3 regions of the Pseudoxanthomonas sp. SGT-18 genome follow, and region 3 is predicted to be linked to each of the others. Evidence: predicted binding sites of a transcription regulator. Region 3 holds the regulator's gene; each other region holds the start of a gene.
The links. Region 3 encodes HrcA, which represses chaperone genes, less so after heat shock. Its sites were predicted from a motif close to TTNGCACTCNNNNNNNNNGAGTGCNAA; they were not measured.
Positions count from the first base shown of each region.

Region 1 (7,517 bases), on a different contig from region 3:
TTGCACGCTGCGCTGCAAAACAGCGCCCGCCGGTTCATCAACGTGGATTTCCGGGCATTTTTGCTGAATACGGATATTCACCGAAGTGATACCGGTATCACATGAACCGGCATGGATCCCGGGCAGGACCCGCGGGCACCTTTCCGGTGCCGCCGCGGGCACCTGCGGGGGCCATCAGCCTGAACGGACTGCGCAAAAACGCCCCGGGCGCGGTGCGCGGCCGGGCGTCCGGGGGGCGGACTCAGGCGGCCTGGTGCGCGGCCGGCAGGGCGCGGCGTCGGCGCACGGCCTGCGCCAGCCGCTCCAGCACCGCGGCCGAGGCCTCCCAGCCAAGGCAGCCGTCGGTGATGCTCTGCCCGTAGGCCAGGGCACGCCCGGCCACCGGGTCCTGGCGCCCGCCGACCAGGTGGCTTTCCACCATCACCCCGATGATCCGGCGCTCGCCGCCCTCCAGCTGCGCGGCGATGTCCTCCACCACCGCGGGCTGGCGCTCCGGGTTCTTGCCGGAGTTGGCGTGGCTGGCATCGATCATGATCCGCGGCGCCAGGCCCGAGCGTTCCAGCACCTCGCTGGCGGCCTGCACGCTGGCGGCGTCGTAGTTGGGCGTCTTGCCGCCGCGCAGGATCACGTGGCAGTCCGGATTGCCGGCGGTGGCGGCGATGGCCGAGCGCCCGTCCTTGGTCACGGCCAGGAAATGGTGCGGATGCGCCGCCGCCATCACCGCGTCGGCGGCGATGCGCACGTTGCCGTCGGTGCCGTTCTTGAAGCCCACCGGGCAGGACAGGCCAGAGGCCATCTCGCGGTGGATCTGGCTCTCGGTGGTGCGCGCGCCGATCGCGCCCCAGGCCACCAGGTCGGCGATGTACTGCGGCGAGATCGTGTCCAGGTACTCGCAACCGGCCGGCAGGCCCAGGTGGTTGATGTCGCGCAGCAGGCCGCGGGCGATGCGCAGGCCCTTGTTGATGCGGAAGCTGCCGTCCAGGTCCGGGTCGTTGATCAGGCCCTTCCAGCCGACGGTGGTGCGCGGTTTCTCGAAGTACACGCGCATCACGATCTCCAGCGCGTCGCCGAGGCTGTCGCGCAGCGGGCGCAGGCGCCGGGCGTATTCCATCGCCGCGTGCGGGTCGTGGATCGAGCACGGGCCGATCACCACCGCCAGCCGGTCGTCGCGGCCGTGCAGGATCGCCGACAGCGCGCGGCGCGCATCGGCCACCGTCTGCGAGGCCTGCTCGTCGCAGGGAATCTGGGCCAGCAGCTCGGCCGGGGGAGTCAGCGGTTCGAGGCTGCGGATGCGGAGGTCGTCGGTATGCGGGGCCATGGCGTTTCCATCTCTTGGTGTGGGGCCTGCCCAGCGTGGCGGCATGAAAAAAGCCGCCAGGTTCGCTGGCGGCTTTCGGGAATGCGTCTGAAGCTTTCTTCAGGGTGAGCGCAATCCTTCCTCCGCCAGCGGCTTCGGAAAGTAGTACCAAAAGTAAAAGCTGGCACGGGTTGCGGTCATGGGCCGTATTGATAGCACGCGGTCTTGTGCGCTGCCACAGTTTCATCCGCAACCCGCGCGTCCGCGGCGTGGATGCGGTCACGGAACGCAAAAAAAGAAGGCCGCCGCGAAGAGCGGCGGCCTTGCCAGGCCCGCGCAACGGCGCGGGACGGCGGATCAGGGAATCCGCAGGATCAGAAGCGGTACACCAGGCCGGCGCCCAGCACCGGGTACAGGCTCAGGTCGACGCTGTCCTCCAGGTCGCGGCGCTCGGCTTCCAGGTCGGCGGCGAACTGGGGGTCGCCGGCCAGGCCGGTGGCGACCAGCTCGACCGAGGTCTTGGCCGCGACCACGCCCAGCTCGGCGTAGAAGCCCAGCCCCGAGCCGCCGCGCGAGCGGTAGCCGATGCCGGCGTACGGGGCGACCTTGTCCTTCAGCTCGACGCGGCCCTGCAGGCTGCCCACGTCCTCGGCCGAGTACTCGGTGCCGTTGAACTCGTAGACGCCGCCGGCGCGCGGAGTGCCGGTCACCGCGGCCTTGATGTCGCCGACCACGGCGCCGACCGACAGCTGCAGGCCACCGGCGAACGGATGCCAGTTCAGCAGCACGCGGGCGTTGTCGGACTTCAGCTCGCCGTCGTAGCGCACCTCGTCGGTGGTCTCGTCGCCGTCGAACTGGAAGGTGCTGTAGCCGACGGTGGCGGAGAAGCGCTTGCTGAGGCTGGCGTTGACGTCCACGCCGTAGCCGAGGGTGGACACGCCGGCGCCGACGCTGACGTCCTCGAACGGGGCGGCGATGGCGGCGGGCGCGAGCAGCGCGGCCGGCAGGGCGAGGGCCAGGGCGGCGAGTTTGTTCTTGGTCATGGGGATTCCGTTGGGTGGGTTGGGACGCGGGGTCCTGGGTGGATAGCGACCGCCACCGCGCGCGTATTAATCCCGCCTTGGTCGCGGCGTGCCCGCGGCGCGCACCCGGTCACGGAATCCGCCATGCGCGCAAAGGAAAGGCCCCGCCTTGCGGCGGGGCCTTCCGGTACTGCGTGGACCGGCCTTGGGGCCTGGATCAGAAGTCCATGCCGCCCATGCCGCCCATGCCGCCCGCGGCCGCCGGCTCTTCCTTCTTCGGCAGCTCGGCCACCATGGCCTCGGTGGTGATCATCAGGCCGGCGATCGACGCCGCGTTCTGCAGCGCGGTGCGGGTGACCTTGGTCGGGTCCAGGATGCCGAACTCGAACATGTCGCCGAACTGGCCGGTGGCGGCGTTGTAGCCGAAGTTGCCATCGCCGTCCTTGACCTTGTTGACGATGACCGACGGCTCCTCGCCGGCGTTGGTCACGATCTCGCGCAGCGGGGCCTCCATCGCGCGCAGGGCGATCTGGATGCCGTGGTTCTGGTCCTCGTTGGCGCCCTTCAGGGCCTCGACCGCCTTCTTGGCGCGGATCAGGGCGACGCCGCCGCCCGGCACCACGCCTTCCTCGACGGCCGCACGGGTGGCGTGCAGGGCGTCTTCGACGCGGGCCTTCTTCTCCTTCATCTCGACCTCGGTGGCGGCACCGACCTTGATCACGGCCACGCCGCCGGCGAGCTTGGCCACGCGCTCCTGCAGCTTCTCGCGGTCGTAGTCCGAGGAGGTCTCCTCGATCTGGGCCTTGATCTGCTTGATGCGGGCCTCGATGGCGGAGGTGTCGCCGGCGCCGTCGATGATGGTGGTGTTCTCCTTGGAGACCTGCACCTTCTTGGCGCGGCCCAGGTCCTTGATGGTGGCCTTCTCCAGCTGCAGGCCGACTTCCTCGGAGATCACGGTGCCGCCGGTCAGGACGGCCATGTCCTCCAGCATCGCCTTGCGGCGGTCGCCGAAGCCCGGGGCCTTGACGGCGACGACCTTGACGATGCCGCGGATGGTGTTGACCACCAGGGTCGCCAGGGCTTCGCCCTCGACTTCCTCGGCCACGATCAGCAGCGGCTTGCCGGCCTTGGCCACGCCCTCGAGGATCGGCAGCAGGTCGCGCACCGACGAGATCTTCTTGTCGTGCAGCAGGATGAACGGATCATCCAGGTCGGCGGTCTGCGACTGCTGGTTGTTGATGAAGTACGGCGACAGGTAGCCGCGGTCGAACTGCATGCCCTCGACCACGTCCAGCTCGTTCTCCAGGCCCGAGCCTTCCTCGACGGTGATCACGCCTTCCTTGCCGACCTTCTTCATCGCCTCGGCGATGATGTTGCCGATCGACTCGTCGCTGTTGGCCGAAATGGTGCCGACCTGGGCAATGGCCTTGTCGTCGGCGGTCGGCTTGGACAGCTTCTTCAGCTCCTCGACGGCGGCCTTGACGGCCTGGTCGATGCCGCGCTTGAGGTCCATCGGGTTCATGCCGGCGGCCACGGCCTTGGAGCCCTCGCGGATGAAGGCCTGGGCCAGCACGGTGGCGGTGGTGGTGCCGTCACCGGCGTTGTCCGAGGTCTTGGAAGCGACTTCCTTGACCATCTGCGCGCCCATGTTCTCGAACTTGTCGGCCAGCTCGATCTCCTTGGCGACGGACACGCCGTCCTTGGTGATCGTCGGGGCGCCGAAGCTCTTCTCGAGCACGACGTTGCGGCCCTTCGGGCCCAGGGTCGCCTTGACGGCGTTGGCGAGGATGTTCACGCCGCGCACCATGCGCGAGCGGGCGTCTTCACCGAAACGGATTTCCTTCGCAGCCATTTTGAAAAACTCCGTGATTCTTTAAGCGTTGAGTGGATCGAAGCGCAGGAACCGCGGCGGGACTCAGCCCAGCACCGCGAAGATGTCGTCTTCCTTCACCACCAGGTACTCGGTGCCGTCCAGCTTGACCTCGGTGCCGGCGTACTTGCCGAACAGCACCTGGTCGCCGACCTTGACCTTGGGGGCGCGCACGCTGCCGTTGTCGAGCACCTTGCCCTCGCCCACGGCGATGACCGTGCCCTTGATCGGCTTCTCGGCAGCCGAATCCGGGATCACGATGCCACCGGCGGAGACCTTCTCCTCCTCGGTGCGCTTGATCACGACGCGGTCGTACAGCGGCTTGATGTTGCTCATTTCAATCCCTCACAAGTGATTGACTGGGTTGGAAAAAGGGCGGCGAGTCTAGCACTCGCCCCTGGCGAGTGCCAGCGCCCGCGACGGCAGGAAAACCCCCGACGGGCCGAGGGCATGGGCCCCATGTGGGGCGCCGGCGGAGGCCTTTCAAGGGGCCGGCCGGGTTTTTCTTCCGGGCCCCGGGTCCGGGCCCCGGGGCCGCGGCCGGCTACACTCTGCGCCCATGGACGTGCACCTGGTGTTTTGCAGCTGCCCCGACCCGGACACCGCCTCCACCCTGGCCAGGACCCTGGTGGAGGAGCGGCTGGCCGCGTGCGCCAGCGTGCTGCCGGGGATGCACTCGGTATACCGCTGGCAGGGCGCGGTGGAGTCGGCCGACGAGGTGCTGCTGCTGGCCAAGGCCCCGGCCGACCGCCTGCCGGACCTGATCGGGCGGCTGCAGGCGCTGCATCCCTATGAACTCCCCGAGGTGCTCGCGGTCCAGGCCACGGCCGGGCTGCCCGCCTACCTCGGATGGGTGGTCGAGGCCACCCGCGACTGACGAACGGAAGACGAAGACACGCATGACCCCGCACCGCCCCCTGCCGGCCCGGCACCTGCCCGGCCTGCTCCTGATGCTGCTGGCCTGGCTGGCGGTCCTCGCCCCCGTCCAGGCCGCGGTCGACGCCAAGGACCTGCTGCCGGTGGACGAAGCCTTCGTCCTGACCGCGACCGCGCCCGAACCGGGGCGGATCGAGATCCACTGGAAGATCGCCGAGGGCTACTACCTCTACCGCCACCGCACCGCGGTCAGCGCCAGCGGCGACTTCGTCGGCGGCAACCTGCGGCTGCCGGCCGGCGAGCGCCACGTCGACGAGTTCTTCGGTCCGGTGGAAACCTACCGCGGCGGGCTGGTGGCGATCCTCGACGGCCAGCCCACCGGCGCCGGCGCCCGCGCCGAGCTGCAGATCCGCTACCAGGGCTGCGCCGACATCGGCATCTGCTATCCGCCGCAGACCCGCCGGGTGCAGGTGCGCCTGCCCGGCACCAGCACCGCCGCCAGCCGCCTGGCGGCGCTGCAGTCGGCCAACGCCGGGCGCGACCGCCTCGCGACGGCGCTGGGCGGCGTCCGCCCGGCCCTGCCGGAGGCGCAGGCCTTCGCGGTGGACGCCATCGCCGACGGCGGCAACCGCATCCGCGTGCGCCTGCAGCCGGTGGCCGGCTACTACATCTACCGCGACACCACCCGGTTCGTGCTGGAGGACGCGCCGGGCCTGTCCGCCGGCCGCCCGCAGTGGCCGCCGGGAACCGCGCACCGCGACGAGCACTTCGGCGAGGTGACGGTGTACTTCGAACCGGCGGAGGTCGTGCTGCCGGTGGTCCGCACCCGGCCGCACCCGGCGCGCGCCACCCTGGTGGTGACCTTCCAGGGCTGCCAGGAAGGCGGCATCTGCTACCCGCCGATGACCCGGCGCGTGGCCGTGGACCTGCCCACCGGAGAGGTGACGACGGCGGCGGCGGTGGGCGCCGCGCCGCTGCCCCCGGCCCCGGCCGCAGACGCCGGCGAGGTGGCGCCTGCGGAGCTGCCGGCCCCGCCGGAAGCGGCACCGGATGCCTCGGCCGGCAACGCCGCGCGCACCGCGGCGCCGCCAGCGGCCGCGGGCAACGGCAAGCGCGGCCTGGTCGGCGCCCTGCTGCTGGCCCTGCTGGGCGGCTTGGTGCTGAACCTGATGCCATGCGTGCTCCCGGTGCTCTCGCTCAAGGCCCTGGGCCTGGCCCAGAGCGGGGAGAGCCGCGAGCGCGCCCGCGCCCACGCGCTGTGGTACACGGCGGGCGTGCTGGTGGCGTTCGCCGCCGTCGGCGCCCTGGTGGTGGGCCTGCGCGCCGCCGGCCAGGCCGCCGGCTGGGGCTTCCAGCTGCAGCAGCCATGGTTCGTGGCCGCGCTGGCCTACCTGATGTTCGCGGTCGGCCTGAGCCTGTCGGGCGTGTACACCCTGGGCACCGGGGTCGGCGGCGGCCTGGCCGCCGCGCGCAACGGACCGGCCGGCGACTTCCTCACCGGGGTGCTGGCCTGCGTGGTCGCCAGCCCCTGCATTGCCCCGTTCATGGGCCCCGCCCTGGCCTACGCCTTCGCCGCGCCGGCCGCGGCCGGGATGCTGGTGTTCCTGGTACTGGGCCTGGGCCTGGCGCTGCCGTTCCTGCTGGTCGGCTTCGTGCCGGCACTGGCACGGCGGCTGCCGCAACCGGGGCCGTGGATGGAGACGGTCAAGCAGCTGCTGGCCTATCCGATGTACCTGACCGCGGTGTGGCTGCTGTGGATCCTCGGCCGCCAGCGCGGGGTGGACGCGGTGGCGATGGTGCTGGCCGGCGCCGCGGTGCTGGCGCTGGCGCTGTGGTGGTTCGAGCGCAGCCGCTGGTGGGGCCGCCGTGGCGCCACCCTGGCCGCCCTGGTCCTGGTCGCGGTGGCGCTGGCGCCGGTGTGGGGCGTGACCCGCCTGCCGCCGGCCAGCGTGCGCGCCGCCGACAGCGACGCGGTGCCCTACTCGGCCGCCGAGCTGGACCGGTTGCGCGGCGAGAACCGGGTGGTATTCGTCAACATGACCGCCGACTGGTGCGTGACCTGCAAGGCCAACGAGCGCAACGTGCTGGCCCGCGACGGCTTCCGCGAACTGCTGGGCCGCACCGGGGCGGTCTACATGCGCGGCGACTGGACCAATACCGATCCGGCCATCAGCGCGTTCCTCGAGGCGCACAACGCGGTGGGCGTGCCGCTGTACGTGGTCTACGGACCCGGCGCACCGCCGGCGGTGCTGCCGCCGGTGCTGACCCCGGCGATCGTCGAGGACGCCCTGCTCAGGGCGGCGGCGCGGTGAGGCCCGGCCTGCGCCTGGTCCTGGCGGCAGCCTGCGCCGCCGCGCTGGGCCTGGGCGCGCGCGCCTGGTACGAGCAGCGCCGCCCGGACCTGCCGGCGCCGCTGCCGGTGCCCGAAGGGGTGCGCGCGGCCATGCCGGGG
Region 1 covers NZ_RRYJ01000001.1:262,712-270,228, reverse strand. The annotation lists gene EIM47_RS01295 (3-deoxy-7-phosphoheptulonate synthase) at 242-1,318, opposite strand; gene EIM47_RS01290 (hypothetical protein) at 1,672-2,340, opposite strand; gene groL (chaperonin GroEL) at 2,537-4,171, opposite strand; gene groES (co-chaperone GroES) at 4,235-4,525, opposite strand; gene cutA (divalent-cation tolerance protein CutA) at 4,749-5,066, shown strand; gene EIM47_RS01270 (protein-disulfide reductase DsbD) at 5,089-7,377, shown strand; gene EIM47_RS01265 (TlpA disulfide reductase family protein) at 7,374-7,517, shown strand, end outside.
Region 1: the regulator HrcA is predicted to act here: its motif matches at 4,574-4,600, upstream of groES (co-chaperone GroES).

Region 2 (7,517 bases), on a different contig from region 3:
CCATATCCTGCGCCGCCAGCGCAACGTGGAGATCCGCCTGGCCGAGGCCAACGCGATCGATCCGCAGGCGCGCTGCGTCGCCCTCGCCGATGGAACCCGGTTGCAATACGACTACCTGCTGCTGGCCACCGGCGCGACCCACGCCTACTTCGGCAACGAACAGTGGGCCAGGCACGCGCCGGGCCTGAAGTCGCTGGACGATGCGCTGGAACTGCGGCGCAAGCTGCTGCTGGCGTTCGAGCGCGCCGAGGCCTGCGACGATCCGGCCGAGCGCGCGGCCTGGCTGGAATTCGCCATCGTCGGCGGAGGGCCGACCGGGGTGGAGCTGGCCGGCACCCTGGCCGAGATCGCGCGCCATACCCTGCGCGACCAGTTCCGCAACATCGATCCGGCCAGCGCGCGCGTGCGCCTGATCGAGGCCGGACCGCGCGTGCTCGCCTCTTTCCCCGAGGCGCTTTCGCAGAAGGCGCGGCGCCAGCTGGAGAAGCTGGGCGTGGAAGTCAGCACCGGCGTGCCGGTGACCGGTATCGACGCCGGCGGCTACCGGCTGGGCGACACCTACGTGCGTTCACGCACCATCGTCTGGGCCGCCGGCGTGGCCGCTTCGCCGCTGGCGCGCTCGCTGGGCGTGCCGCTGGATCGCGCCGGGCGCGTGCCGGTCGGGCCGGACCTGTCGGTACCGGGCCATCCGGAGATCTTCGTGGCCGGCGACCTGGCCGCGGTGAAACAGGCCGACGGTTCGCCGGTACCGGGCGTGGCGCCGGCGGCCAAGCAGATGGGCCGGCATGTCGCCCGCGCGATCCAGGCGCGGCTGCAGGGCGTGCCCGCGCGGCCGTTCCGCTACCGCGACTTCGGCAACCTGGCCACGATCGGGCGCATGGCCGCGGTAGTCGACATCCACGGCCTGCGGCTATCGGGCGTGCTGGCCTGGTGGTTCTGGCTGGCCGCGCACGTGTTCTTCCTGATCGGCTTCCGCAACCGCCTGGTGGTGCTGCTCAACTGGGCCTGGGCCTACTGGAGCCACCAGCGCGCGGCGCGGATCATCCTCGGCCGCGAGCCTGGCGGCGAACCCGGCGCGCCACCGCCGCCGTAGCGTTCCTCCTCAGCCGCGGTCGTCGGGCAGGTGCGCCGCCGGCAGATGCCAGCCGTGGCGGATGGCCATGTAGCGCAGGCCGAAGCAGACCAGCGCGCCCACCGCCATCGCCGGCGTACGCGGCAGGTCGAACACATCGGCCAGCGCGACCACGCCGCCGCCGGCCAGGGCCGCCACCGCGTACAGCTCGGCCTTGAGCACCACCGGGATGCGCGCCACCAGCACGTCGCGGGCCACGCCGCCGCCGATGCCGCTGAGCATGCCCAGCAGGGTCGCGGCAAATGGCGAGAGCCCGTAGTCCAGTGCCTTGCTGGTACCCAGCACCGCGAACAGGGCCAGGCCGGCGCCATCGAACACCTGCACCGGGTTGCGCATGCGCTCGATGGCCTGGTGGCGGTAGAACGTCACCACGCCGGCAAGCATCGCCACGGCCAGGTAGCGCCAGTCGGCCAGCGCCGCCGGTGGCTGTGCGCCAATCAACACGTCGCGCGCCAGGCCGCCGGACACCGCCGCGGCGCAGGACAGCACCAGCACGCCGAACACGTCCAGGCGGTAGCGCACCGCGAGGGTGCCGCCGCTGAGGGCGAACACGAAGGTGCCGAGCAGGTCGAACAGCAGCAGGAGCAGGCTCACGGCGTGTCAGGTCCCGGGATCCAGGGGAAGCATCGCAGCGGCCGGCGGCGGTGTCATGCCGGCGCCGCGCAAACAAAACGGCCCGGGGAAACCCGGGCCGTCGGCGTGGCGCGCTGGTTGGCGGCTTCAGGCCGCCAGCAGCGCGCGCATCTTCTTCATGGCGTTGGCCTCGATCTGGCGGATGCGCTCGGCGGACACGCCGTACTCGTCGGCCAGCTCCTGCAGGGTCACCTTGTTCTCGTCGTCCAGCCAGCGGCGGGCGATGATGTCGCGCGAACGCGCGTCGAGGTTGGCCAGGCCCTCGCGCAGCAGTTCCAGCTGGTGGCCTTCGCTGTCCTCGCGCTCGTAGGCCTGCGAGGGATCCTCGTCGTGCGCCACCAGGTAGGCGGCCGGCGACGGCAGGGCGTGGTCCTCGTCCTCGTCGACGGGCGCGTCGAAGCCGATGTCGCGGCCGGACAGGCGCGCCTCCATCTCCAGCACCTCGCGCTCGGAGACGTTGAGGTCCTTCGCCACCGCGCTGACCTCGGCGGCGTTCATCCAGCCCAGGCGGGTCTTGGCCTTGCGCAGGTTGAAGAACAGCTTGCGCTGGGCCTTGGTCGTGGCGACCTTCACGATGCGCCAGTTCTTGAGGATGAACTCGTGGATCTCGGCGCGGATCCAGTGCACGGCGAAGCTGACCAGGCGCACGCCCAGGTCGGGGTCGAAGCGCTTGACCGCCTTCATCAGGCCGATGTTGCCTTCCTGGATCAGGTCGCCCAGCTGCAGGCCATAGCCGTTGTAGCCGCGGGCGACGTGCACCACGAAGCGCAGGTGCGAATGCACCAGTTCGCGCGCGGCATCCAGGTCGTTCTGGTCGCGGTAGCGGCGCGCCAGCGCCTGTTCCTGCTCCACGCTCAGCACCGGGATCTGGTGCACGGCGCTGATGTAGGCGTCGAGCGAGCCGAGCGGGCTGGGAACCGGCAGGTTGTTGGCGACGAGCGCGGTGGAACGGATGGTCTGGGTCATGGCAGGCATCTTAGCAATCGGGGGGTTGGACTGCTAACGCCGGGACTGGTTCCCCAGCATTGCGGTGGTGGAACGATTCCGTTCAGCGAATCGCAAGGAAAAACAGGCACTTGGACGAGCCGGGAAGCATGCCCCAGACTCCGCCACGGGGCCGTGAGTTCCCCGGATGCGACCCCGGTCTCACTCCGACGGCAGCGGTGGCAGGTCGAACACCAGGACCTCGGCGCCCTCGCCGGCCTCGATCCGGACCTCCGCCTCGTCGCGGTAGCGCAGGGCGTCGCCGGCGGCCAGGCGCTGGCCATTGACGGTGGCGGCGCCGCGAAGCAGGTGGACGTAGGCCAGCCGCCCGGGGGCCAGGGCCAGCCGCGCCTGCTCGGCGCCGTCGAACAGGCCCGCGTACAGGCGCGCGTCCTGGTGCATGCGCAGCGAGCCTTCGGCCCCGTCCGGGGACACCAGCAGGCGCAGGCGGCCACGCTTCTCCTCCGGGGCGAAGCGCTTCTGCTCGTAGCCGGGGGCGATCCCGGTGCGCTCGGGCAGGATCCAGATCTGCAGGAAGTGGGTGGTCCGCTCCGGGTCCGGGTTGAACTCGGAGTGGGTGACCCCGGTGCCGGCGCTCATGCACTGGACCTCGCCCGGGAGGATGCGCTCGACGTTGCCCATCGAGTCGCGATGCGCCAGCGCGCCCTCCAGCACGTAGCTGATGATCTCCATGTCGCGGTGGCCGTGGGTGCCGAAGCCCTGGCCGCCGGCGACCCGGTCCTCGTTGATCACCCGCAGCGGGCCCCAGTGCACGTGCTCGGGGTCGAAATAGCCGGCGAAGGAGAAGCTGTGCCAGGAGTCCAGCCAACCGTGGTTGGCGTGGCCGCGTTCGCGGGCCGGGCGCAGGGTGATCAATGGGCACCTCCGGGGTGCAGGCGGGAAGGATGGGCCTGGCTGGCGCGGGCGCGGCGCCAGGCATCGAAGCTGAAATCGCCGGCGCCGTGCGCCGCCAGCAGCACCAGGCCGCCGCCCAGGAACAGGCTGCGCGCCAGCTCGATCACCTGTTGCGGTTCGCCCGGGGCGGGCACGCCCAGGGCCGGCGCCAGCACGAGGACGGCCAGCGCCAGCGCCGCCGGCCGGGTCCAGGCGCCGGCCAGCAGCGCCAAGGCGGCAGCCAGGCCGGCCAGCCCCGCTAGGGCGCCGGCATCGGCCAGCATGGCCCAGGCCTCGCCGCCCAGCACCAGGGCCAGGGCGATGCGCGCGAGCAGTGCATATAGATGGTGCATGGCGGCCTCGTGGGGATGCCCCGCGGGGAAAGCGGGGCTCCGGATGGCGGCCAGCATGATTGCTTTCACCGGCGGGATAAACCCGCCAATGGAATACTTATTGTTCTACCGATGACTTTTCGGCCCGCAGCATGACCTCGACCTCGGCCCGCGGCGGCAGCGACCAGTCCACCGGTGCCTGGCCGCGGCGGACCAGGTACTCGTTGGCCGCGGCGAAGTGGCCGCAGCCGAAGAAGCCGCGATAGGCCGACAGCGGCGAGGGGTGCGGGGCCTTCAGCACCCGGTGGCGGCGGGAATCGATGATCCGGCCCTTGGCCTGGGCGTAGCTGCCCCAGAGCATGAACACCAGGCCCTCGCGCTCGCGCGCCAGGGTCTCGATGGCGTGGTCGGTGAAGCCTTCCCAGCCCTTGCCCTGGTGCGAGCCGGCACGGCCCTGTTCCACCGACAGCACGGCGTTGAGCAGCAGCACCCCGCGCCGCGCCCAGGGCAGTAGGCAGCCGTGGTCCGGGCGCGGCAGCCCCAGCTCGTCGCCGATCTCCTTGAAGATGTTCTCCAGCGACGGCGGCACCGGCACCCCCGGCAGCACCGAGAAGCACAGGCCATGGGCCTGGCCCGGGCCGTGGTACGGATCCTGGCCCAGGATCACCACCTTGACCTGGTCGAACGGGGTGGCGTCGAACGCGGCGAACAGGCGTGGCCCGGGCGGATACACCTGCACCCCGGCGGCCTTGCGCTGGCGCAGGAACGCCGACAGCTCGCGCATCTCCGGGCGCAGCAGCCAGTCGCCGATGCGCGCCTTCCAGGACGGCTCGAGGCGGATGACGGGTTCGTCGGCCATGGGGGACTGCATCTCCTGCCGCGCGGCGCGCCGCTAGCGGTCTTCCAGCCGCGCCAGGCGCAGCTGGAACAGCACCTTGGTGACCAGCAGGCGTTCCTCGATCGGCTTCTGCACCAGGTCGTTGGCGCCGGCGCGCAGCAGCTCGGACTGGTTGTGGCGGTTGGCATCGCCGGTCATGACCAGCACCGGCAGGCGGCGCTTGCCGTAGTCGAAGTCGATGCGGATGCGCTCGACCACGTCGCGGCCGCTCAGCTCGCCCTTGAGGGTCACGTCGGTCAGCACCAGGTCGATGCGCGGCACCCGGCCCAGCGACTCGGCGGTCAGCAGCGCGAACGCCTCCTCGGCGGTGAGCACGTGCACCACCTCCAGCTGCTGGCGCTCGAGCATGCGCTTGGTGGCCTCGGCCACCACCCGGCTGTCCTCGATGTAGAGCACGCGCGCGCCGGCGATCGGCTGCGGCTGCACGTAGCCGCGGATGAACTCGACCAGGGCCTCGTGGCCCAGCGACTTGTCGAAGTAGTCGGTGACGTATTCGGTGAAGCGGCGCTCGACCAGGTGCTGCTGGGCGTCGCCGGAGACGACGATGATCGGCACGTAGGCCTGGGCCGCGGCGCGCACGCTGCGCGCCAGCTCCATGCCGTCGCCGTCCGGCAGCGACAGCGCGGTGGTCACCAGGTCGACCGGGCCGGCCTCCAGCGCCTCGCGCGCCTCCTCGATGCTGGAACAGCCCACCACTTCAACGCCCGGCAGTTCGCGCACCAGCACGTCGGCGATCAGCTTGCGTACCAGCTTGGAACCATCGGCGACCATCACCCTGGGGTTGTCGCGGATCAGGTATTTCAGGTCGTGCGAGGCCATCAGGTCTCCGTGGGACGGGTCTGGCGCAGGAAATGGCCGGTGACCGCCCAGGCCCCCAGCCACCCCAGCAGGACGGTGCCCACCAATACCATCGCGGAGTGGAAGGCATCCAGTCCCTGCAGCGCGAAACGGCTGCCGTAGCTCTGGCTGAGCGCGGCCAGCGGCCCGCCCAGGGCGGCGCCGGCGGCGGCGATCAGGCCCAGCGCGAGCACCCCGGCGCCCAGGCCGTACCAGGCGCCCAGGTACAGGAACGGGCGGCGGATGAAGCCGTCGCTGGCGCCCAGCAGCTGCAGCACGCCGATCTCCTCGCGCCGCGACTGGATGTCCAGGCGCACGGTGTTGCCGACCACCAGCAGCGCGCCCAGGCCCAGCAGCACCGACAGCACCTGGACCACGCGCTGGCCGAAGCGCAGCCAGGCATCCAGGCGCTGCCGCCAGAGCGCGTCGTGCTGCACCAGGTCGGCCTGCGGCAGCGCCTCCAGCTCGGCCGCCAGCCGGGCCTCGTCGGCCTCCGCGGCGGGGGTGACCACCAGCAGCGCCGGCAGCGGGTTGTCGCCCAGCGCGTCGATCGCCTCGCCCAGGCCGGCTTCGCGCAGCTCGGCCAGGCCCTGCTCGGGGCTGCGCAACTCGACCGCGGCCACCCCGGCGCGGCCGCGCAGCTGCCCGGCCAGCATGGACGCCGCCGGCATGGCCACGTCCTGCTTCAGGAACACGTTGATCTCGCGCGACTGCTGCACGCTGCCGGCGAAGTGGCGCAGGTTGTCCATCACGATCGACAGGCCCAGCGGCAGCGCCAGGGCCAGGCCCATGACCGCCACGGTCAGCAGGGTCGCCCAGGGCTTGCCCGCGGCGCGGCCGGCGCTGAAGGCCAGGCTGTGCAGGTGCTGGTCGAACCACACGCGCAGGCGCGAGGGCGCGGAGGGGGCGGTCGCCTTCTTCGCGGTGCTCATTCGGCCAGGTCCTTCGGCGAGATGTCGTCGACCAGGCGACCGTGGTCCAGCACCAGCACCCGCTTGCGCATGCGCTTGAGCAGGGCCAGGTCGTGGCTGACCACCAGCACGCTGGTGCCGCGCTCGGGCAGCCCGGCGAACAGGGCCATGATCTCCGCGGCGAGGGTCGGGTCGAGGTTGCCGGTCGGTTCGTCGGCCACCAGCAGCGGCGGCTCGGCGATGATCGCCCGGGCGATGCCCACGCGCTGCTGCTCGCCGGCCGACAGCTGGGTCGGCAACGCCTTCTCGCGGTGGCCCAGGCCCATGCGTTCGAGCACCGAGCGCACCCGCTTGCCGATCTCGGCGCGGCGGGTGCCGCGCAGGATCAGCGGCAGGGCCACGTTCTCGCCGACGGTGCGGTCGGTCAGCAGGCGGTGGTCCTGGTAGACCACGCCGACCTGGCGCCGGTGCAGGGCGACCTTGCCGCCACGCACGCGCTGCAGGTTGCGCTCGCCCAGCAGCACCGCGCCGCGGGTGGGGCGTTCGGACAGGTGGATGAGCTTGAGCAGGGTGCTCTTGCCGGCGCCGGAATGGCCGGTGACGAACAGCATCTCGCCCTCGTCCACGCCGAAGCTGACATCGACCAGCGCCTGGTGCCCCCCGGGGTACTGCTTGCTGACGTTTTCGAATCGCAGGACGGTCATGCCGCGATTATGCGGGGGCGCGCACGGCGAAGCGACCGCGACGGCGACGGCCGGCAGGAATCGTGGCTCCAGACGCACGTATCCCCGGACGTGGCGGCCACGACCGGGGATACGGGATGCAGCGAAGCGCCGCCCGCGCGGGGCGACGGATCAGCCGCCGACCAGCGAACGCAGCTTGCGGCCGATGCGGCC
Region 2 covers NZ_RRYJ01000013.1:48,878-56,394, forward strand. The annotation lists gene EIM47_RS14940 (NAD(P)/FAD-dependent oxidoreductase) at 1-1,093, shown strand, start outside; gene EIM47_RS14945 (trimeric intracellular cation channel family protein) at 1,103-1,726, opposite strand; gene rpoH (RNA polymerase sigma factor RpoH) at 1,853-2,731, opposite strand; gene EIM47_RS14955 (pirin family protein) at 2,912-3,625, opposite strand; gene EIM47_RS14960 (hypothetical protein) at 3,622-3,996, opposite strand; gene ung (uracil-DNA glycosylase) at 4,094-4,834, opposite strand; gene EIM47_RS14970 (response regulator) at 4,868-5,692, opposite strand; gene ftsX (permease-like cell division protein FtsX) at 5,692-6,642, opposite strand; gene ftsE (cell division ATP-binding protein FtsE) at 6,639-7,325, opposite strand; gene rhlB (ATP-dependent RNA helicase RhlB) at 7,476-7,517, opposite strand, start outside.
Region 2: the regulator HrcA is predicted to act here: its motif matches at 2,742-2,768, upstream of rpoH (RNA polymerase sigma factor RpoH).

Region 3 (7,517 bases):
CGCGCAGGGTCGGGTAAAAGGGGGTGTTGCTGAACAGCGTGGTCGGCACCTCGGCCACGCGCACGCCCAGCATGCGCAACACCGGCGTGGCCGCGCTGTTGCCGGCGTAGCCGTAGGCCAGCTGCGACTGGACGGACACCAGGTCCACCGGCGAAGGCCCCTGCGGGCGGTTGCGGCGCTCGTGGACCAGGTGGCTTTCCAGTTGGCTCATGCGGAGGGCTTCGGAAGGAGGCAGCGCATGCTAGCGCGTGCTTCCGGGCGCCGCGCGCAGCGTTTCAGGAGCAACGGAAATATGCCGATTCCGGCAGGTTTCCCGCCGGACGCGACAGAAAGCGGGCCCGCAACGCGGGCCCGCCGGAAAGATCGATGCGCAAACCGCGACGCCTCGCCGCGGCATGCCTCAGGACGAGGTCATGCGCCCCCAGAACGCCTTGACGCCGTCGAGGAAGGTGGCCGAACGCGGCGAGTGCCGGCGGCCCTCCTCGCCAGTGAAGGTGGCCTCGAACTTCTCCAGCAGTTCGCGCTGCTCGGCGGTGAGGTTGACCGGGGTCTCCACCACCACGCGGCAGTAGAGGTCGCCCGGGGCGCGGCTGCGCACCGAACGCACGCCCTTGCCGCGCAGGCGGAAGGTCTTGCCGGTCTGGGTCTCGGCCGGGATCCGGATCTCGACCTCGCCGCCCAAGGTGGGCACCGAGACCACGTCGCCCAGCGCGGCCTGGGAGATGCGGATCGGCACCTCGCAGTGCAGGTCGTCGCCGTCGCGGGTGAAGATCGCATGCTCGCGCACGCGCACTTCGACGTAGAGGTCGCCCGGCGGGGTGCCGGGCGGGCCGGCCTCGCCCTCGCCGGTCAGGCGGATGCGGTCGCCGCTGTCCACGCCGGCGGGGATCTTGACCGAGAGGACCTTCTCGTCCTCCACGCGCCCGGCGCCATGGCACTTGCGGCACGGGTTGCGCACCACCTGGCCCCGCCCACCGCAATCGGGGCAGGTCTGCTGCATGGCGAAGATGCCGCGCTGGAAACGGACCTGGCCGTGGCCGTGGCAGGTGCCGCAGGTCTCGACCTTGCCGTCCTCCGAGCCGCTGCCCTTGCAGGCCTCGCACTCGGACAGGGTCGGGATCTCGATGCGCTTCTCGACGCCGGCGACCGCCTCCTCCAGGTCCAGCTCCATGACGTAGCCGATGTCCGCGCCGCGCCGTGCGCCGCGCCCACCACCGCCGCCGAAGATGGTCCCGAAGATGTCGCCGAAGATGTCGTTCATGTCCGGCGCGGGGCCACCCCCGCCACCCATGCCATGCTCGAACGCGGCATGGCCATGGGCGTCATAGGCACGGCGCTTGCCCGGGTCGGACAGGACCTCGTAGGCCTCCTTGCATTCCTTGAACGCGGCTTCCGCGGCGGCGTCCCCCGGGTTGCGGTCCGGGTGGTACTTCATCGCGCAGCGGCGATAGGCCTTCTTCAGCTCCTCGTCGCTGGCGGTGCGGGACACGCCGAGGACTTCGTAGTAGTCGCGCTTCATCGGGAGGCAGTGATTCGTGATTCGTTATTGGTGATTCGAGGGTACACGTCCACGGCGATCCGCCGGGAAAGAGCGGGGCCGGGGCCCCGCTCTTTCCAGCCACGAATCACCAGTCACCAATCACGGCTTCTTGTCGTCCTTGACCTCGGTGAACTCGGCGTCGACCACGTCGTCCTGGGCCGTGCCACCCGGGGCCGCACCGCCGGCCGCGCCGGCATCGCCCTGGCCGGCGGCCGCGGCCGCCGCGTACAGCGACTGCCCGGCCTCCTCCAGCGCCTTGGCCTTGGCCTCGATCTGGGCCTTGTCGTCGCCCTTGAGCGCGGTCTCCAGGTCGGCGATCGCCGACTCGACGCGGCCGATCACGTCGCCCGGCACCTTGCTGCCGTGTTCGGTGATGGCGCTGCGGGTGGCGTGGATCAGGCCATCGGCCTGGTTCCGGGCCTGGACCAGCTCCTGGAACTTCTTGTCTTCCTCGCGGTGCGCCTCGGCGTCGGCGACCATCCGCTGGATCTCCTCCTCGGACAGGCCCGAGCCGGCCTTGATCTCGACCTTCTGCTCCTTGCCGGTCTTCTTGTCCTTGGCCGACACGTGCAGGATGCCGTTGGCGTCGATGTCGAAGGACACCTCGATCTGCGGCATGCCGCGCGGAGCGGGCTCGATGCCGGTCAGGTCGAACTTGGCCAGCGACTTGTTGTAGCGGGCCTGCTCGCGTTCGCCCTGCAGCACGTGCACGGTCACGGCCGACTGGTTGTCCTCGGCGGTGGAGAACACCTGCGAGGCCTTGGTCGGGATCGTGGTGTTCTTCTCGATGATCTTGGTCATCACCCCGCCCAGGGTCTCGATGCCCAGGCTCAGCGGGGTCACGTCCAGCAGCAGCACGTCCTTGACGTCGCCGGCCAGCACGCCACCCTGGATCGCGGCGCCCAGCGCCACGGCCTCGTCCGGGTTGACGTCCTTGCGCGGCTCCTTGCCGAAGAACTCGGCCACGGCCTGCTGCACCTTGGGCATGCGGGTCTGGCCACCGACCAGGATCACCTCGCCGATGTCGGAGGCGCGCAGGCCGGCGTCCTTGAGCGCCACCCGGCACGGCTCGATCGAGCGCTTGATCAGGTCGTCGACCAGCGCCTCGAGCTTGGCCCGGGTCAGCTTGATCGCCAGGTGCTTCGGGCCGGTCGCGTCGGCGGTGATGTACGGCAGGTTGACCTCGGTCTGCTGCGCGCTGGACAGCTCGATCTTGGCGCGCTCGGCCGCGTCCTTCAGGCGCTGCAGGGCCAGCGGGTCCTTGCGCAGGTCGATGCCCTGGTCCTTCTGGAACTCCTCGACCAGGTAGTCGATGACGCGCGAGTCGAAGTCCTCGCCGCCGAGGAAGGTGTCGCCGTTGGTGGCCAGCACCTCGAACTGCTTCTCGCCGTCGATCTCGGCGATCTCGATGATCGACACGTCGAAGGTGCCGCCGCCCAGGTCGTAGACCACGATCTTGCGGTCGCCGCCGGCCTTGTCCAGGCCGTAGGCCAGGGCCGCCGCGGTCGGCTCGTTGATGATGCGCTTGACGTCCAGGCCGGCGATGCGGCCGGCGTCCTTGGTCGCCTGGCGCTGGCTGTCGTTGAAGTATGCCGGGACGGTGATCACCGCCTCGGTGACCGTCTCGCCCAGGAAGGCCTCGGCGGTCTTCTTCATCTTCTCCAGCACCTTGGCCGAGATCTCCTGCGGGGCCATCTTGCGGCCCTCGCTGGTCTCGACCCAGGCGTCGCCGTTGTCGTGCTGGCGGATCGCGTACGGGACCAGGCCCAGGTCCTTCTGGACTTCGGCGTCGGTGAACTTGCGGCCGATCAGGCGCTTGACGGCGTAGAAGGTGTTCTTCGGGTTGGTGACGGCCTGGCGCTTGGCCGGCGCGCCGACCAGCACCTCGCCGTCCTTGGTGTAGGCGACGACCGACGGGGTGGTGCGATCACCCTCGGCGTTCTCGATCACGCGGGCCTTGCCGCCCTCCATGATCGCGACGCACGAGTTGGTCGTGCCCAGGTCGATGCCGATGATCTTGCTCATTGATTGGGTGCTCCCTGGAATGTGTTGGGCCGGTGCTGCCTTGGCCTTTGATCGCTAGATAAGGGTGGGCCGGCGCCGTTCAAGTAGGCGCATTCAGCCGGATGTTCAGTCGTGGCGGGCCACCACCACCAGCGCCGGCCGCAGCAGGCGCTCGTTGAGCAGGTAGCCCTTCTGGAAGACCTGCAGCACGGTGCCCGGGGCGGCGTCGCCCGGATCGGCCTGGCTGATGGCCTGGTGGTGTTCGGGGTTGAACGGCTGGCCGGCAGGATCGACCACGACCAGGCCGTTGTCGGCGGCGACCTTCAGCAGCTGGCGCTTGGTCAGCTCCAGGCCCTCGCGCAGCGGGCTTTCCTGCTCGCCGGCGGCGGCCAGGCCGGCATCCAGGCTGTCCAGCACCGGCAGCAGCTCGCCCAGCAGCTTCTCGTTGGCGAAGCGGCGGGCCTGCTCGATGTCGCGCGCCACGCGCTTGCGCTGGTTCTCCAGGTCGGCTCGCTCGCGCAGGGAATCCATGCGCAGCTGCTCGATCTCGCCCCGCAGGGCCTCGATCTCCTCGCGCAGCTGGGCCTCGATGCTGGCCTCGGCTTCCTGCGGCTGGGGGGACTGGATGTCGTTTTCGGTCATTGCAAATCGGCTCCGTGGCGGCGCTCCCGGCCGCCCATCCCCGCCCCAATGGGGGCCGGAACGGAGCGATTCAAGGCTGGGACGGTCCGGCCGAGCCCTCCAGGGCCGCCCCGAGCACGTCGGCGGCCGCCTGGACCACCGGGATCACCCGGTCGTAGGCCATCCGCGTCGGGCCGATCACCCCCAGCACGCCCAGCACCTGCCCGCCGCTGCTGTAGGGGGCGGTGACCAGGGACACCCCGTCCAGCGGGGCCAGGCCGGTCTCCTCGCCTATGAATATGCGTACCCCGGGGGCACGCTGGGTGCGCTCCAGCAGCTGCAGGATCTCGCGCTTGCGGGCGAAGGCCTCGAACAGCTCGCGCAGGCGCTCCAGGTCCGACAGGTCCTGCAGGCCCAGCAACCGCGTCTGGCCGGCCACGACCATGTCGTCCCCCGGCGGCTCCAGGGCCTGTTCGGCCAGCTCCACCGACTGCGCCAGCAGCTGCTCCAGCTCGTCCCGGGCCTGGCGCAGCTCATGCACCAGGGTGGCGCGGATGTGCGCCAGCGGACGCCCGGCGAAATGGGTGTTGAGGTAGTTGGCGACCCGCTCCAGCTCGTCCTGGCCGAAGGCCCGCTGCGGCTCGACCACCCGGTTCTGCACCTCGCCGTCGGCGAACACCACGATGGCCAGGATCCGGCGCCCGCCCAGCGGCACGAAGTCGATCTGGCGGAAGGCGAACTGGCTGCGGCGCGGCGCGCTGACCACCCCGACAAAGTGGGTCATGGCCGACAGCAACTCCGAGGCGTTGCCGAGCAGGGCCTGGGTCCCAGCCGCGGCGGTCAGCTCCGCGCGCAGCCGGGCCAGCTCGTGCTCGCCCAGCGAGCGCACCTGCAGCAGGCTGTCCACGAACACCCGGTAGCCCTGGGCGGTCGGCACCCGCCCGGCCGAGGTGTGCGGCGAGCTGAGCAGGCCGATCTCCTCCAGCTCGGCCAGGATGTTGCGGATCGTCGCCGGGCTGACGTCCAGGCCCGAGTGCTTGGCCAGGGTCTGCGAGCCGACCGGCTCGCCATCGCGGATGTAGCGGCCGATCAGGGTGCGCAGCAGCTGGCGGGCACGCGGATCGAGCTGGACCTGGGCGGACGACGGGGTTGCCATGGGCAATAGATAGCGCCAGCCACCAGGGGGGGCAAGGCCGGCCGGGCCCTGCGTCTCAGCCGGCGCGACGGCCTGCGGCGAGCATCGCGCCGGTATCGGCCACCCCTACAATGTGACCATGCTGACCCATCTCGCCCTGAAGGATTTCGCCGTCGTCCGCGCCACGGAACTGGAGTTCGGACCCGGCATGACCGTGATCTCCGGCGAAACCGGCGCCGGCAAGTCGCTGCTGGTGGACGCCCTGGGGTTCCTGTCCGGACTGCGCGCCGACAGCGGCGTGGTCCGCCACGGCAGCGAGCGCGCCGAGCTGGCGGCCGGCTTCGACCTGTCCGGCAACCCCGCCGCGCGGCAGTGGCTGCGCGAACAGGAGCTGGACGAGGACGACGAGCAGTGCCAGCTGCGCCGGGTGATCCGCGCCGACGGCGGCTCGCGGGCCTGGATCAACGGCCGCCCGGTGACCCTGGCACAGCTGGCCGAACTGGCCGGGCTGCTGGTGGAGATCCACGGCCAGCACGAGCACCAGTCCCTGCTCTCGCGCGCCAGCCAGCTGGCACTGCTGGACGCCCATGCCCGCAACGAGGCCGAGCGCGCCGCCGTGCGCGCGGCGGCCGTGGCCTGGCAGGCGCTGCTGGACGAGCGCGCGGACCTGCAGTCGCGCGGCGACGTCGGCGACCGCATCGGCTGGCTGGAGCACCAGCTGGCCGAGCTGGAACGCGAGGACCTGGACCCGGCCGCGCTCGAGGCGCTGGACCAGGCCCACCGCCGCCAGGCCAATGCCGCCGGGCTGATCGCCGCCTGCGAAGAGGCGCTGGCCCGGATCGACGGCGACGAAGGCCCCTCGCTCACCGGCCTGCTGCAGCAGGCGCGCAGCGGCCTGGCCCGCGCCGCTGGCGACGAGCCCCGCCTGGGCGAGGTCGACAGCCTGCTGGAAGGCGCGGCGGTGCAGCTGGAAGAAGCGCTGGCCCTGCTCGGCCGGATCCGCGACGACCTGGACCTTGACCCGGACCGCTTCGAGGAACTGGAACGCCGCCTCACCCGGGTCCACGACCTGGCGCGCAAGCACCGCCTGCCAGTGGCCGAGCTGGCCGCGCACCGCGACGCGATCGCGGCCGAGCTGGAACTGCTGCGCGGCGCCGGCGACCGCCTGCTGCAGCTGGATGCGGAGATCGCCAAGGCCAGCGCCCGCTGGCAGGAAGCCGCGGCGGCGCTGGGCGCCACCCGTCGTGCCGCCGGCGAGGCCCTGGCCGCGGCCACCACGGCGCTGATCGACGAGCTGGGCATGGGCGGCGGCCGTTTCCTGGTCGAACTGGAACCGGTGGCCGACGCCGGTTCGCGCCCGGACCCGAACGGCGCCGAGCGGGTCGAGTTCCTGGTCGCGGCCAATGCCGGGCAGCCGCCGCGTCCGCTGCGCAAGGTCGCCTCCGGTGGCGAGCTGTCGCGCATCTCGCTGGCGATCGAGGTCGCCGCGCTGGGTTCGGACGCGGTCCCGACCATGGTGTTCGACGAAGTCGACTCGGGCATCGGCGGCGCGGTGGCCGAGATCGTCGGCCGCAAGCTGCGCGCCCTGGGCCGCTCACGCCAGGTACTGTGCGTGACCCACCAGCCGCAGGTCGCGGCCCAGGGCCATGCCCACTACCGGGTCAGCAAGGCGCCGGTGGAAGGCATCACCCGCAGCTCGGTCGAGCGCCTGGACGGCGAAGGCCGGCTGGCCGAGGTGGCGCGCATGCTGGGCGGCGTCGAGGTCGGCCCGGAAGCGTATGCCGCGGCGCGGCGCCTGCTGGAGGAGGCGGTGGCCGCGGACGCCACTGCAACCGCGCCGAAGCGGACGCGCCAGCGCGCCACCGCCGCCGGCTGAGGCCATGCATGGAAACGGCGCCGCAAGGCGCCGTTTCCGCATCGGGCACCGGGAGGATCAGCGGCGCGGCTTGCGCACGTACAGGACCAGCGAGTGGTCCTCCAGCTCGTAGCCGTGCCTGGCCGCGATCTGGCGCTGCAGCTCCTCGATCTCCGCGCTCTCGAACTCGATGATCTTGCCGGTATCCAGGTCGACCATGTGGTCGTGGTGGCCGCCGCGGTCCAGTTCGTAGATCGCCTGCCCGCCCTCGAAGTTGTGCTTGATCACCAGGCCGGCGGCCTCGAACTGGGTCAGCACCCGGTACACGGTGGCCAGTCCGATCTCGTCGCCCTGCTCCAGCA
Region 3 covers NZ_RRYJ01000002.1:491,146-498,662, reverse strand. The annotation lists gene pdxY (pyridoxal kinase) at 1-211, opposite strand, end outside; gene dnaJ (molecular chaperone DnaJ) at 401-1,519, opposite strand; gene dnaK (molecular chaperone DnaK) at 1,640-3,565, opposite strand; gene grpE (nucleotide exchange factor GrpE) at 3,671-4,186, opposite strand; gene hrcA (heat-inducible transcriptional repressor HrcA) at 4,257-5,321, opposite strand; gene recN (DNA repair protein RecN) at 5,440-7,176, shown strand; gene fur (ferric iron uptake transcriptional regulator) at 7,234-7,517, opposite strand, start outside.